4 regions of the Pseudomonas sp. XK-1 genome follow, and region 1 is predicted to be linked to each of the others. Evidence: predicted binding sites of a transcription regulator. Region 1 holds the regulator's gene; each other region holds the start of a gene.
The links. The regulator FliA, encoded in region 1, starts transcription of late flagellar genes. The targets are predictions, from matches to a motif close to CTAAAGTTTNNNNNNNNNNNGCCGNTAA.
Positions count from the first base shown of each region.

Region 2: WMW70_RS19490 (methyl-accepting chemotaxis protein) is a predicted target of FliA. The motif match lies at 1,656-1,683, and genes of this name have one in related genera.
Region 3: WMW70_RS12805 (flagellar protein MotY) is a predicted target of FliA. The motif match lies at 1,268-1,295, and genes of this name have one in related genera.
Region 4: WMW70_RS06730 (flagellin) is a predicted target of FliA. The motif match lies at 1,300-1,327, and genes of this name have one in related genera.

Region 1 covers NZ_JBBPES010000004.1:477,268-480,382, reverse strand. Annotated here, with positions in the region: gene flhF (flagellar biosynthesis protein FlhF) at 1-484, shown strand, start outside; gene fleN (flagellar synthesis regulator FleN) at 554-1,384, shown strand; gene fliA (RNA polymerase sigma factor FliA) at 1,381-2,127, shown strand; gene WMW70_RS13320 (chemotaxis response regulator CheY) at 2,219-2,593, shown strand; gene WMW70_RS13315 (protein phosphatase CheZ) at 2,613-3,115, shown strand, end outside.
Region 2 covers NZ_JBBPES010000008.1:34,706-37,820, reverse strand. Annotated here, with positions in the region: gene WMW70_RS19490 (methyl-accepting chemotaxis protein) at 1-1,608, opposite strand, end outside; gene WMW70_RS19485 (Na+/H+ antiporter family protein) at 1,725-3,044, opposite strand.
Region 3 covers NZ_JBBPES010000004.1:367,063-370,177, forward strand. Annotated here, with positions in the region: gene WMW70_RS12800 (argininosuccinate synthase) at 1-181, opposite strand, end outside; gene WMW70_RS12805 (flagellar protein MotY) at 314-1,234, opposite strand; gene pyrC (dihydroorotase) at 1,440-2,486, shown strand; gene rnt (ribonuclease T) at 2,483-3,115, shown strand, end outside.
Region 4 covers NZ_JBBPES010000002.1:224,102-227,216, reverse strand. Annotated here, with positions in the region: gene WMW70_RS06735 (glycosyltransferase) at 1-1,159, shown strand, start outside; gene WMW70_RS06730 (flagellin) at 1,428-2,915, shown strand; gene WMW70_RS06725 (flagellar protein FlaG) at 2,988-3,115, shown strand, end outside.

The DNA.
Region 1 (3,115 bases):
GACCCTGGTCGATCCGGGGCAGTCGCTGACCCAGGCCCTGGCTCCGCTGGCCCGCAAGCGTGTGGTGCTGATCGATACCGCCGGCCTGCCGGGTAACGATCCGGCGCTGCGCATGCAGCTGGAAACCCTGGCCAGTCGCGGGGTCAATGCAAAGAATTATCTGGTGATGGCGGCAACCAGTCAGAGCCAAGTGCTGAAAGCGGCCTACCATAGTTACAAGCAGTGCGGTTTGTCCGGTTGCATCCTGACCAAGGCGGACGAAGCCACCAGCCTGGGCGAGGTTTTAGGGCTGGCTATTAGCCAGCGTCTACCGGTAGCCTATCTGACCGATGGACCGCGGATCCCGGACGATCTGCATGTGCCGCGCAGCCATCAGCTGGTGAGCCGCGCAGTGGGGCTGCAGGCCACCCAGGACCCCAGCGAGGATACGATGGCCGAGATGTTTGCCGGCCTCTATCAGCAGCCAGCGCGCCGCGCGAGTTGAGCATTAATCAATAGAGCACAGCCAGCCACATGGCTGCGGTCGAAGTTAGACAACAGGTGTGTAGATAACATGGGCATGCATCCCGTACAGGTGATTGCTGTAACCGGCGGCAAAGGTGGCGTCGGTAAGACCAATGTGTCGGTGAATCTGGCTTTGGCCCTGGCCGACCTCGGCCGCCGGGTGATGCTGATGGACGCCGACCTGGGCCTGGCCAACGTCGACGTACTGCTGGGGCTGAGCGCCAAGCGCACCCTGGAAGATGTCATCAGCGGCGAGTGCGAGTTGCGCGAGGTCCTGCTGCAGGGCCCGGGGGGCATCCGCATCGTGCCGGCGGCGTCCGGTATCCAGAGCATGGTGCAGCTGTCGCCTATGCAGCACGCCGGGCTGATTCAGGCGTTCAGCGATATCAGCGACAACCTCGACGTGCTAATTATCGACACCGCCGCCGGGATCGGTGATGGTGTGGTCAGCTTCGTGCGCGCGGCCCAGGAAGTGCTGGTGGTGGTGTGCGATGAGCCCACCTCGATCACCGATGCCTATGCCCTGATCAAGCTGCTTAACCGCGACCACGGCATGAACCGCTTCCGCGTCCTGGCCAATATGGCCCACAGTCCGCAGGAAGGTCGCAATCTGTTTGCTAAGCTGACCAAGGTCACCGATCGTTTTCTCGACGTCGCCCTGCAGTATGTAGGTGCCGTGCCTTACGACGAGTCGGTGCGCAAGGCCGTGCAGAAACAGCGCGCGGTTTATGAAGCCTTCCCGCGCTCTAAATGTGCGCTGGCGTTCAAGGCGATAGCCCAGAAGGTCGATGCCTGGCCGCTACCGGCCAACCCGCGCGGTCATCTGGAGTTTTTCGTCGAGCGTCTGGTGCAGCAACCGGTTGCGGACCCGGCCATATGACAGCAGCCTCTGGACTCCGTATGTACAGCAAAGCGCAGGCGCAGGACTCCCAGCACCAGTTGATCGAGCGCTATGCGCCCCTGGTCAAACGCATTGCTTACCACCTGTTGGCGCGTCTGCCGGCCAATATCCAGGTGGACGATCTGATTCAGGCCGGAATGATCGGTCTGCTCGAAGCGTCAAAAAAATACGATTCCAGCAAAGGTGCCAGTTTCGAGACATTCGCCGGCATCCGCATACGCGGTTCGATGCTCGACGAGGTGCGCAAAGGTGACTGGGCCCCCCGTTCGGTGCATCGAAACAGCCGCATGGTCAGCGACGCCATTCGGGTAATTGAGGCCAGAACCGGTCGAGACGCTAAAGATCAAGAGGTTGCGGCCGAACTCCAATTGAGTCTCGAGGATTACTACGGCATTCTTGGCGACACTTTGGGCAGCCGCTTGTTCAGCTTCGACGACCTGTTGCAGGATGGCGAGCACGGTGGGCTGCGCGAGGATCTTGCCGGCCACCACCTCGAACCCTCCCGCGATCTGGAAGACGAACGCTTTCAGGCGGCGCTGGCCGACGCCATTGCCGGCCTGCCGGAGCGCGAGCGGTTGGTGTTGGCGTTGTATTACGACGAAGAATTGAATCTTAAGGAGATCGGCGCGGTACTGGGGGTTAGCGAGTCCCGCGTCAGCCAGCTCCACAGCCAGTGCGCCGCACGGTTGCGGGCACGGCTTGGCGAATGGCGCGCGAACTAGGCAGTTAAATCAGCAGGCCGGTTTCATGATTAAAGGCGTAGCCAGGTGCTGGCTGCGTTTGGACTGTACGGAGGTCGACTTGGACAAAAATATGAAAATCCTCATCGTTGATGACTTTTCAACGATGCGCCGGATCATCAAGAACCTCCTGCGTGATTTGGGGTTCACCAATACCGCGGAAGCCGATGACGGCACCACCGCCTTGCCCATGCTGCAGAGCGGCAGTTTCGACTTCCTGGTGACTGACTGGAATATGCCAGGCATGACCGGGATCGACCTGTTGCGTGCGGTGCGTGCCGATGAGCGCCTGAAAACCTTGCCGGTGCTGATGGTCACGGCAGAAGCCAAGCGCGATCAGATCATCGAGGCTGCGCAGGCGGGGGTGAACGGTTATGTGGTCAAGCCGTTCACCGCTCAGGTGCTTAAAGAGAAGATTGAAAAGATCTTCGAGCGGGTCAACGGCTGATGTTTGCCGCGAGGGTACTATGGAACATAAAGATTCCCCTCAGAGCGACCTCGAGTCGACTCTGAAGCTAAGCGCTCGCCAGTTGGTTGAGAGCCTGGAGCAAGGCAATTTCGGCGAAGCTGTACAGCTGATCCATGAACTGAATAAGGCGCGTGATCGCGGCCTGTATCACGAGGTCGGCAAGCTGACCCGCGAACTGCACAACGCGATTGTCAATTTTCAGCTTGATCCGCGCGTCCCCCATGCCACCGAAGTTTCACAAATCACCGATGCCACCGAACGCCTCAACTATGTGGTGACGATGACCGAGAAAGCGGCCAATCGCACCATGGACCTGGTCGAGCAGAGTGCCCCGCTGGTCAATGACCTCAGCGCCGAAGCGCAGAGCCTGAGTGCCGACTGGGGGCGTTTTATGCGCCGCGAGATGAGCGCCGATGGCTTTCGCGAGCTGGCCAAGCGCGTCGAACTGTTTCTTGCCCGCAGCGAGCGCGACGGCAGCAAGCTGTCTGGCCATCTCAACGA
Region 2 (3,115 bases), on a different contig from region 1:
CTGCTGGGTTTCGTCGGCCACGCTGTCCACCGCCACGGCGATCTTGTGCACGCTGCGGTTGATTTCCTCGGCCACCGCGGTCTGCTCCTCGGCGGCGCTGGCAATCTGCGCGTTCATCGCATTGATGGTGGCAATCAGCTGGGCAATGGCGTCCAGCGACTGGCCAGCCTTGTTGGCCTGTTCGCTGGTCACATCGCCGGCATCACTGGAGCGACGCATCGAGGTCACCGCATCCTCAGTGCCCTTCTGCAGACGGTCGATCATGCCCTGGATTTCCTGGGTGCTTTGCTGAGTCCGACTGGCCAACGCGCGCACCTCGTCGGCGACCACCGCAAAACCGCGCCCCGCCTCACCGGCACGGGCCGCTTCGATGGCGGCATTGAGCGCCAGCAGGTTGGTCTGTTCGGCAATCGAGCGAATCACGTCGAGGACGCTGACAATCGAAGCGACATCCTTCTGCAGGTTGTCGAGGGACACCCCGCTACCGCGAATATCATCCACCAGGGTGTGAATGCGCGTGATGCTGCCATCGACCACCAGTTTTGCCGCCTGGCCTTCGGTGTCGGTCTTCTGCGCCGCCTCCGCTGCACCCTGGGCGCTTTGCGCCACCTCATGGGCGGCGGCGGACATTTCATTGATGGCGGTGGCCACCTGGTCGGTCTCATGGCGCTGACGCTCCATGGCCTCTTCCGAGCGCTGCGCCTGGGCCGATACCTGGCCGACCAGCTCGGTCAGCTGACCGGTCATATCGACGATCTGCCGCACCAGGCCGTGAATCTTCTCCACGAAGCGGTTGAAGGAGCCCGCCAGCTGGCCCAGTTCGTCATCGCCATTGATCGGCAGACGCCGGGTCAGATCGCCCTCGCCTGCGGCAATGTCATCGAGGTTGTTCTTGATCTGCTGCAGCGGGCGCAGGAAGGTGTTGCTCAGCACCACCCCGACTATGCCGAACACCACCAGCAACACCGCGGCAATCACCAGGATGCTGGTGATCAGGGTGCCGATGCGCTGGTCGATCTCGGTCTGCACCTTGGCTATTTGCGCCTCCACGCCATCCAGGTTGATGGCGGTGCCCAGGGCCATGTCCCATTTCGGCAGGTAGTAGCTGTAGGCCATTTTCGGCACCAGCACCGAATCATCGGTCGGCAGCGGCGAACTGTAATTGACGTAGTAAGTGTTGTTCTTGGCGACATTCACCAGCTCACGGTTGATGTACACGCCATTGGGATCGCGCCGATCAGCCAGGCTCTTGCCGACATCCACCGGGCTGTCGCCACGGAACAGGCGCACCACGTTGGAGTCATGGCCGAAGAAGTAGCCATCCTTGCCAAACTTGATCTTCGACAGCACGGCGATGGCCTGCTCGCGGCTGGCCATATCGCCTTGCGCGGCACCGTCATACAGCGCCTGCACCGAGCCCAGGGCGATCTGCACATAGTGCTGCAGCTCGCTGCGGCTTTCCTCCAGCAGGCGCTCGCGGGTTTCCTCGACCTCCCGGGCGGCCAGGTTCTGCAGGACCTTGGCTGCCGCGCCACTGAGCACCAGGGCAAACAACACCACGGGAACCAGGGCAAGCAACACCACTTTCATCTTCAATGTCAGGCGCATCGGACTGATCCTTACTTAGCAAGCCAAATAAAAACGGGGCTACCGGTTTATCGGTAGCCCCGCTGAAAGGTTGAGTCGTCCGCCACCATCACGGCAGCGGACAAGCAATGCCCCGGTCAGATCACCATAGCCGCTGCCCATCCAAACACCAGCAGCGGCAGGTTGTAGTGCAGGAAGGTTGGTACCACGCTGTCCCAGATATGGTTGTGCTGACCATCGACGTTCAGCCCCGAGGTGGGCCCCAGGGTCGAGTCCGAAGCCGGCGAGCCGGCATCGCCCAGCGCCCCTGCGGTGCCAACGATGCACAGAATGGCCAGCGGGCTGAAGCCCAGCGTCAGGCCCAGAGGCACGAAGATCGCCGCAATGATCGGCACCGTGGAAAAAGACGAGCCGATGCCCATGGTCACCAGCAGGCCGACCAGCAGCATCAGCAGTGCGCCCAGGGCCTTGTTATGGCCAATCAGCTCGGCCGAACTGTCGACCAGGGTCTGCACCTGGCCCGTGGCCTTCATCACCTCGGCGAAACCGGCGGCGGCGATCATGATAAAGCCGATCATCGCCATCATCTTCATGCCTTCGGTGAACAGGTCGTCTGCCTCTTTCCAGCGCACCACGCCGGACACCGAGAACACCACGAAGCCCACCAGGGCCCCGATGATCATCGAATCCAGCCAAAGCTGCACGACAAAGGCGGCGACTATTGCCACGCCCGCCGCCAGCAGGCTCCAGGGGTTGTAGGCCACCTCGACCCGCTCGACCTGCTCGATCTTCTGCAGGTCATAGACGCGTTTTTTTCGGTAGCTGAACAGCACCGCCACCAGCAGCCCGCAAAGCATGCCCAGGGCCGGGATCGCCATGGCCCGGGTGACGCTCAGCCCCGTGGTATCGACCCCGGCCTTGGCCACATTGGCCAGCAGGATTTCATTGAGGAAGATACCGCCGAAGCCCACCGGCAGAAACATATAGGGGGTGATCAGGCCGAACGTCAGCACGCAGGCAATCAGCCGCCGATCCAGTTGCAGCTTGCTCAGCACATAGAGCAGCGGCGGCACCAGCAGCGGAATAAAGGCGATATGGATCGGCAGAACGTTCTGCGACGAGATGGCCACCGCCAGCAGCAACAGGATCAGCAGCCACTTGAGCAGGCCCGCACCCTGCCCCTCCTGCCGGCCCACCATGGCCAACGCCTTGTCCGCCAGGGCATGGGCCAGGCCGGACTTGGCAATCGCCACGGCAAAGGCCCCAAGCAAGGCATAGGACAGCGCCACGGTGGCCCCGCCCCCCAGGCCCTTGTTGAAGGCCGCCAACGCGCCATCAACCCCCAGGCCGCCGAGCAGACCACCGGCCAGCGCGCCGACGATCAGGGCCACCACAACGTGCACACGGCACAAGCTGAGGATCAGCATGATCCCCACTGCCGCAACGACTGCGTTCATCTGTTTACTCCCGCAATTAGGTAGGTCCGCGAAGGCCGATGCCCTCTATGGATACAGCGCCTGTTCGGCGA
Region 3 (3,115 bases), 110 kb from region 1:
AGATTTCCTTGACGCCCATGGCCTGGGCCTTGGCGCGGGCCGGCTCGACTTCCTCACCCTGACCGAGATCCGCGGTAAAGGTCACCACTTCGCAGTTATAGGTGTCTTGCAGCCACTTGAGGATCACGGAAGTGTCCAGGCCACCGGAATATGCCAGGACTACCTTGTTTACGTCGGCCATGCCATCAACTCCACGGGGTTGTGCGGGAAAACCCGTGATTCTACTGGCCTCGGCGGCCAATTTACAGGGCCGCGACAGCCTGAGACGACCAAGCGACAGCTTCTGTTGCCCGCCAGCCGTGTTTCCCTGGGCTCAGGAAGTGGTTGCAGGCGCGGCCGGGTCGGTGGCTGGAGCTTCGGCGGGTGCCGCAGGCGGGGCTTCAGGGGCGCGTTCGAGTTGCACATTGACGCGACGATTCTTCGCCCGGTTGGCCTCGCTGTTGTTCGGTACCAGCGGGTAGCGTTCGCCATGAAAACGCAGGGTAATGTTCTCGGCCGGCACGCCGTTGGCCTTGAGGTATTCCATCACGGCCAGGGCGCGGCGGCGCGACAGGTCGCGATTGATCAGGCGATTGCCACTGTTGTCGGCATGGCCATCGAGCTGAATGCGATTGACGCTGGGGTCGGCCTTGAGAAAGCTGAGGATGATATCGAGCTTGGCCCGGGCCATTGGTTCGAGGTCCACCCCGCCCCCCGGAAAGCCCACCTGGCTGCGACGCACCTGGTCGAAGTTCACCGGCAGCAGTTTGGCGGTGCAGGCGAGGTAGTCGTTATAGGCCTTGTGGAATCTGGCCGGCAGCAGACGCACCTCGATGGCTTCGCCGCCCTGGGCGGTGCGGTGGCGCAGCAATGGGCTGCGGCCTTCGAGCAAGCCGGTCAGCAGGCGTGCGCCCTGCTCCTGGGAGCTGTTGAACAGCACCTCGGAGGAGCCAACGCTGACCGCGCCCAGATTGATATCGCCGCGCCCGGGCTGCCAGGGTGCGGCGGCCGCCAGCAAGGTCGCCGACCCAGCCCCCAGCCAGCGTTCGCGGGCCTGCATACGGAAGGTCACCTGCTCCCCCGCCCGACGTACAAATACCCCGGAACCGAAATCGGTAATGGGTTGGCTCAGGCGGCATTCGAACTGATCGCCCTCGACCTGCCACTCGACCTTCTCCAGGCGGGTCTGGAAACTAATGGCCAGCACTGGCTGGCATGCCAGCAGGCAAAGCAGGACGAGTGGATAACGGCGCACGACAGGCTCCCAGGAATACGGCTTACGTTCGGGCTATCGGTGCCTGAGGGGAAAACTTGAGGCCTTGCGGCTATGCGCGCGGTACTTGCCGCGCCAAGCGCCCCTGGCATCCGTCCGAGATTGTCGGACTGGGCAGCTTTCAGCGTGCCGCCACAAGCCTTTTCCGGTAGCATTCTCGCCACGTTTCGCCCGCCTGGAAGCTTCCATGACTGACCGCCTTACCCTGCTGCGTCCCGACGACTGGCATATCCACCTGCGTGACGGTGCCGTATTGCCCCACACGGTCGCCGATGTAGCCCGCACCTTCGCCCGCGCCATCATCATGCCCAACCTGGTGCCGCCGGTGCGCAACGCCAGCGAAGCCGACGCCTACCGCCAGCGCATCCTTGCCGCCCGCCCTGCCGGCAGCCGCTTCGAACCGCTGATGGTGCTCTACCTCACCGACCTGACCAGCCCCGACGACGTGCGCGCGGCCAAGGCCTCGGGTTTCGTCCATGCGGCCAAGCTCTACCCGGCCGGCGCGACCACCAACTCCGACTCCGGCGTGACCAGCATCGACAAGATCTTCCCGGCGCTCGAGGCCATGGCCGAGATCGGCCTGCCGCTGCTGGTGCATGGTGAAGTGACGCGCAACGAGATCGACGTATTCGACCGCGAGAAGGTCTTTATCGACGAACACCTGACCCGTGTGGTGGAGCGTTTCCCGAGCCTGAAAGTGGTGTTCGAACACATCACCACCCGCGATGCGGTGCAGTTCGTGCAGAGCGCCTCGGCCAATGTCGGCGCGACCATCACCGCCCATCACCTGCTGTACAACCGCAACCACATGCTGGTCGGCGGCATTCGCCCGCACTTCTACTGCCTGCCGATTCTCAAGCGCAACACCCACCAGGACGCCCTGCTGGATGCCGCCACCAGCGGCAATGCCAAGTTCTTCCTCGGCACCGACTCGGCACCCCATGCCCAGCACGCCAAGGAAGCCGCCTGCGGCTGCGCCGGCTGCTACAGCGCCTACGCCGCCATCGAGCTGTATGCCGAGGCCTTCGAGCAGCGCAACGCCTTGGACAAGTTGGAGGCCTTCGCCAGCCTCAACGGCCCGGACTTCTATGGCCTGCCGCGCAACCGCGAAACCATCACCCTGGTGCGTGAAGACTGGACCGCCCCGGCCAGCCTGCCGCTGGGCGAGCAACGCGTTATCCCGCTGCGTGCCGGCGAAACCCTGCGCTGGCACCTGCTGGAGGAAAACGCGTGAGCGAAGATCTGTACGACGACGAACTGGAAAGCAGCCCCTCCGGCCCGCGCCACCCCATGGCCGCACGTTTTCGCGGCTACCTGCCGGTGGTTGTGGATGTCGAGACCGGCGGCTTCAACTGCGCCACCGATGCCCTGCTGGAAATCGCCGCCACCACCATCGCCATGGACGAGCAGGGTTTTCTCTACCCGGACCACACCCATTTCTTCCGGGTCGAGCCCTTCGTCGGGGCCAATATCGAACAGGCGGCGCTGGACTTCACCGGGATCAAGCTCGATCACCCGCTGCGCATGGCCGTCACTGAAGAGCACGCGCTGACGGAAATCTTCCGTGGTCTGCGCAAATCGCTGAAAGCCAACAGCTGCAAGCGGGCGATCCTGGTCGGCCATAACAGCAGCTTCGATCTGGGCTTCCTCAATGCCGCCGTGGCGCGGACCGGCATCAAGCGCAACCCCTTCCACCCCTTCTCCAGCTTCGACACCGCCACCCTGGCCGGCCTCGCCTACGGCCAGACCGTCCTGGCCAAAGCCTGCCAGGCCGCCGATATCGACTTCGACGGCAAGGAAGCGCACTCGGCCCGTTACGACACCGAGAAGACCGCCGAGCTGTTCTGCGGCATCGTCAATCGC
Region 4 (3,115 bases), on a different contig from region 1:
CCCGGCCTCGTTAGAGGCCAAACGCAAACGCTTCGCCGGCGAGCAGGACGCCATGTACGCCAAGTGGTTGCCGGTGCTGGCCAGCGATCCGGCCTATAACCGCAACCTTTCATTGAATGGTAAAGGCTTTGAAATCGAGCCGGACCCCGGTCTGACCTGGCGGCCGCTGTCCTGGCGGCCGTTACCCGTGGTCCTGGCGCACCCGGCCGACCCCTGGGGTTGCGGCAACTACCGCATCATCAAACCGTTCCAGGCATTGCGCGACGCCGCGCTGGTCGATGGCATGCTCTCGGAAGGTTTGCTGCAGGTGGTCGATCTGCAGCGCTACGACCCCGATGTGATAGTGCTGCAGCGGCAGATCGGTGATGAGCGGCTGGAGGCCATGCAGCGTATCAAGCAGTTTTCCCGGGCCTTCAAGGTCTACGAGCTGGACGATTACCTGCCCAACTTGCCGATCAAGAGCTTCCACAAAATGCCCAAGGACATTATCAAGTCGATGCGCCGTGGCCTCAGCTATGTCGACCGTTTCGTGGTGTCCACCGCGCCGCTTGCCGACGCATTGTCCGGTTTTCACCCGGATATCCGGGTGATCGAGAACCGCTTGCCGGTGGAGTGGTGGCAGGGGCTTTCCAGTCGGCGTCAGCGCGGGCACAAACCCCGCGTGGGTTGGGCCGGCGGCATTGGGCACAGGGGCGACCTGGAGTTGATAACCGATGTGATTCGCGAATTGGCAGGCGAGGTCGAATGGGTGTTCTTCGGCATGTGCCCAGAAAAAATTCGTCCTTACGTGCATGAAATCCACGTAGGTGTCGATATAGATGATTACCCCGCGGCGCTGGCCGCTCTGGATCTCGATCTGGCGCTGGCACCGGTCGAACAGAACCTGTTCAACGACTGCAAGAGCAACCTGCGTCTGCTCGAATACGGTGCCTGTGGTTATCCGGTGATCTGCAGCGATGTGCTGTGCTACCGCGGTGATTTGCCGGTCACCCGGGTGAAGAACCGCTTCAAGGATTGGGTGGATGCGATTCGCATGCACATCAACGACCTGGATGCGACGGCTGGGATGGGCGATGAACTGCGCGCTCAGGTAATGGATAAGTGGCTGTTGCAGGGGCGCAATGTCGAAGCCTGGCGTGCAGCCTGGTTACCAGACTAGGTTCTGGCGGGTTTGGATGAGCCAGAATGGGCCGCAATGATTGCAAAATGCCTGTCGGAAACTCGGCAATTCCGCTTTTTTACCACTTTTCCGATGCTAACTTATTGTCGGGAAAGCAGAAAAAAACTTCAGGCAAGTTTCTAAAGCTTCCCCAAGGAGCGCCGATACAAAGTACGAATGCGAACTCAATGGGGCGTCTGAGCAAAAGCAGACCCAAAGCTCGCAGGCTCAGACAAACTAAGTAGCACGGTCCTTTGGAGGCAATACCATGGCCCTTACAGTCAATACCAACGTAGCGTCACTCAACACTCAGCGTAACCTCAACTCCTCGTCCAAAGGTCTGGATACTTCGCTGCAGCGTTTGTCCACCGGCTTCCGCATCAATAGCGCCAAAGACGATGCCGCTGGTCTGCAAATCTCCAACCGCCTGACCAGCCAGATCAATGGCCTGAACGTAGCGGTACGTAACTCCAACGACGGTATCTCCCTGTCGCAGACCGCTGAAGGTGCTCTGCAGCAGTCCACCGGTTTGCTGCAGCGTATGCGTGACCTGGCTCTGCAATCGGCCAACGGTTCCAACGGCGCAACCGAGCGTGCCGCTCTGCAAGGCGAAGTTGCCCAGCTGCAACAAGAACTGGATCGCATCGCCGACACCACCAGCTTCGGTGGCCGCAAGATTCTCGATGGTACCTTCGGCTCCCAGAGCTTCCAGGTTGGTGCAAACGCCTACGAGACCATCAACGTATCGATCGGCTCGGCCGATGCCAGCCGCATCGGTGTCAACCGTTTCGATAGCTCTGGCGTTGCTGCCGCCGCATCGGCTTCGGGCTTCAGTGACCTGAGCGCCTCCGGTCAAGGCTACCAGGGTGCCAGCGGTACCATCACCGGCAAACTGGGCACCGCGGATTTCAGCTACTCCGCAGGCTCCAGCGCTCGTGACGTTTCCCAGGCGATCAACAGCAAGTCCGACACCACCGGTGTCACCGCTAACGCCCGCACCGTAGCGCAGCTGTCCGGTGTGTCCAGTGGTACTACATCCTTCACCCTGTACGGCTCGAACAACGCCGACGCCGATTCCGGTGTGACCATCTCCGCCAACATCACCGACGCCACCGACCTTTCGGCCCTGGCTGACGCGATCAACAAGGAAACCGGCAGCACCGGTATCGCCGCACGCTCCTTGGGCGACACCATCGAGCTGGTCAGCGAGCGCGGCGACTCGATCATCATCGACGCCTTCCAGGATGGTGCCGGGGATGGCGCCACCCTGCAGTCCTACGACTTCGAAGGGACCGAGGCAGGTGACGTGATCGGTGCGGCGGCTACCATCGCAGCAGCAGGCGGTGCCCGCGCTGACGGTGTGGTTCGTCTCGAAGCGGCAGATGCCTTCTCGATGACCAACCTGGATGCCACCCTCGGTACTGATGGCTTCAGTGAGCTGAACTCGGTAGCGGATATCGATATCAGCACCGCCGAAGGCGCTCAGAACGCCCTGGGTGTGGTCAACGGTGCGATCTCCAACATCGACAGCCAGCGTGCCCAGCTCGGTGCGGTACAGAACCGCTTCGAGAACACCATCTCCAACCTGCAGAACATTGCAGAGAACGCTTCGGCTGCCCGCAGCCGGATTCGCGACACTGACTTCGCTGCGGAAACCTCGGAGCTGACCAAGAATCAGATCCTGCAGCAAGCCGGCACCGCGATTCTGGCCCAGGCCAACCAGTTGCCACAGGCTGTACTTAGCCTGCTCGGCTAAGGGCAAAAGCGCTAGACTGCGGGGAGAAGGGCTCAGCTCTTCTCCCCGTTCCCTCTTTGTGAGGAGAAATTTATGGACATCGGCTCAATACAGAAACCGCTTATTCAGGTCGCAACTCGCGAGTCTGCGCGTTTAGCACCGGACGAAGCCACACGAAACAAGGCTTCGTCATCGGGCGCAAGCGAGATTGGCGAGGAGCC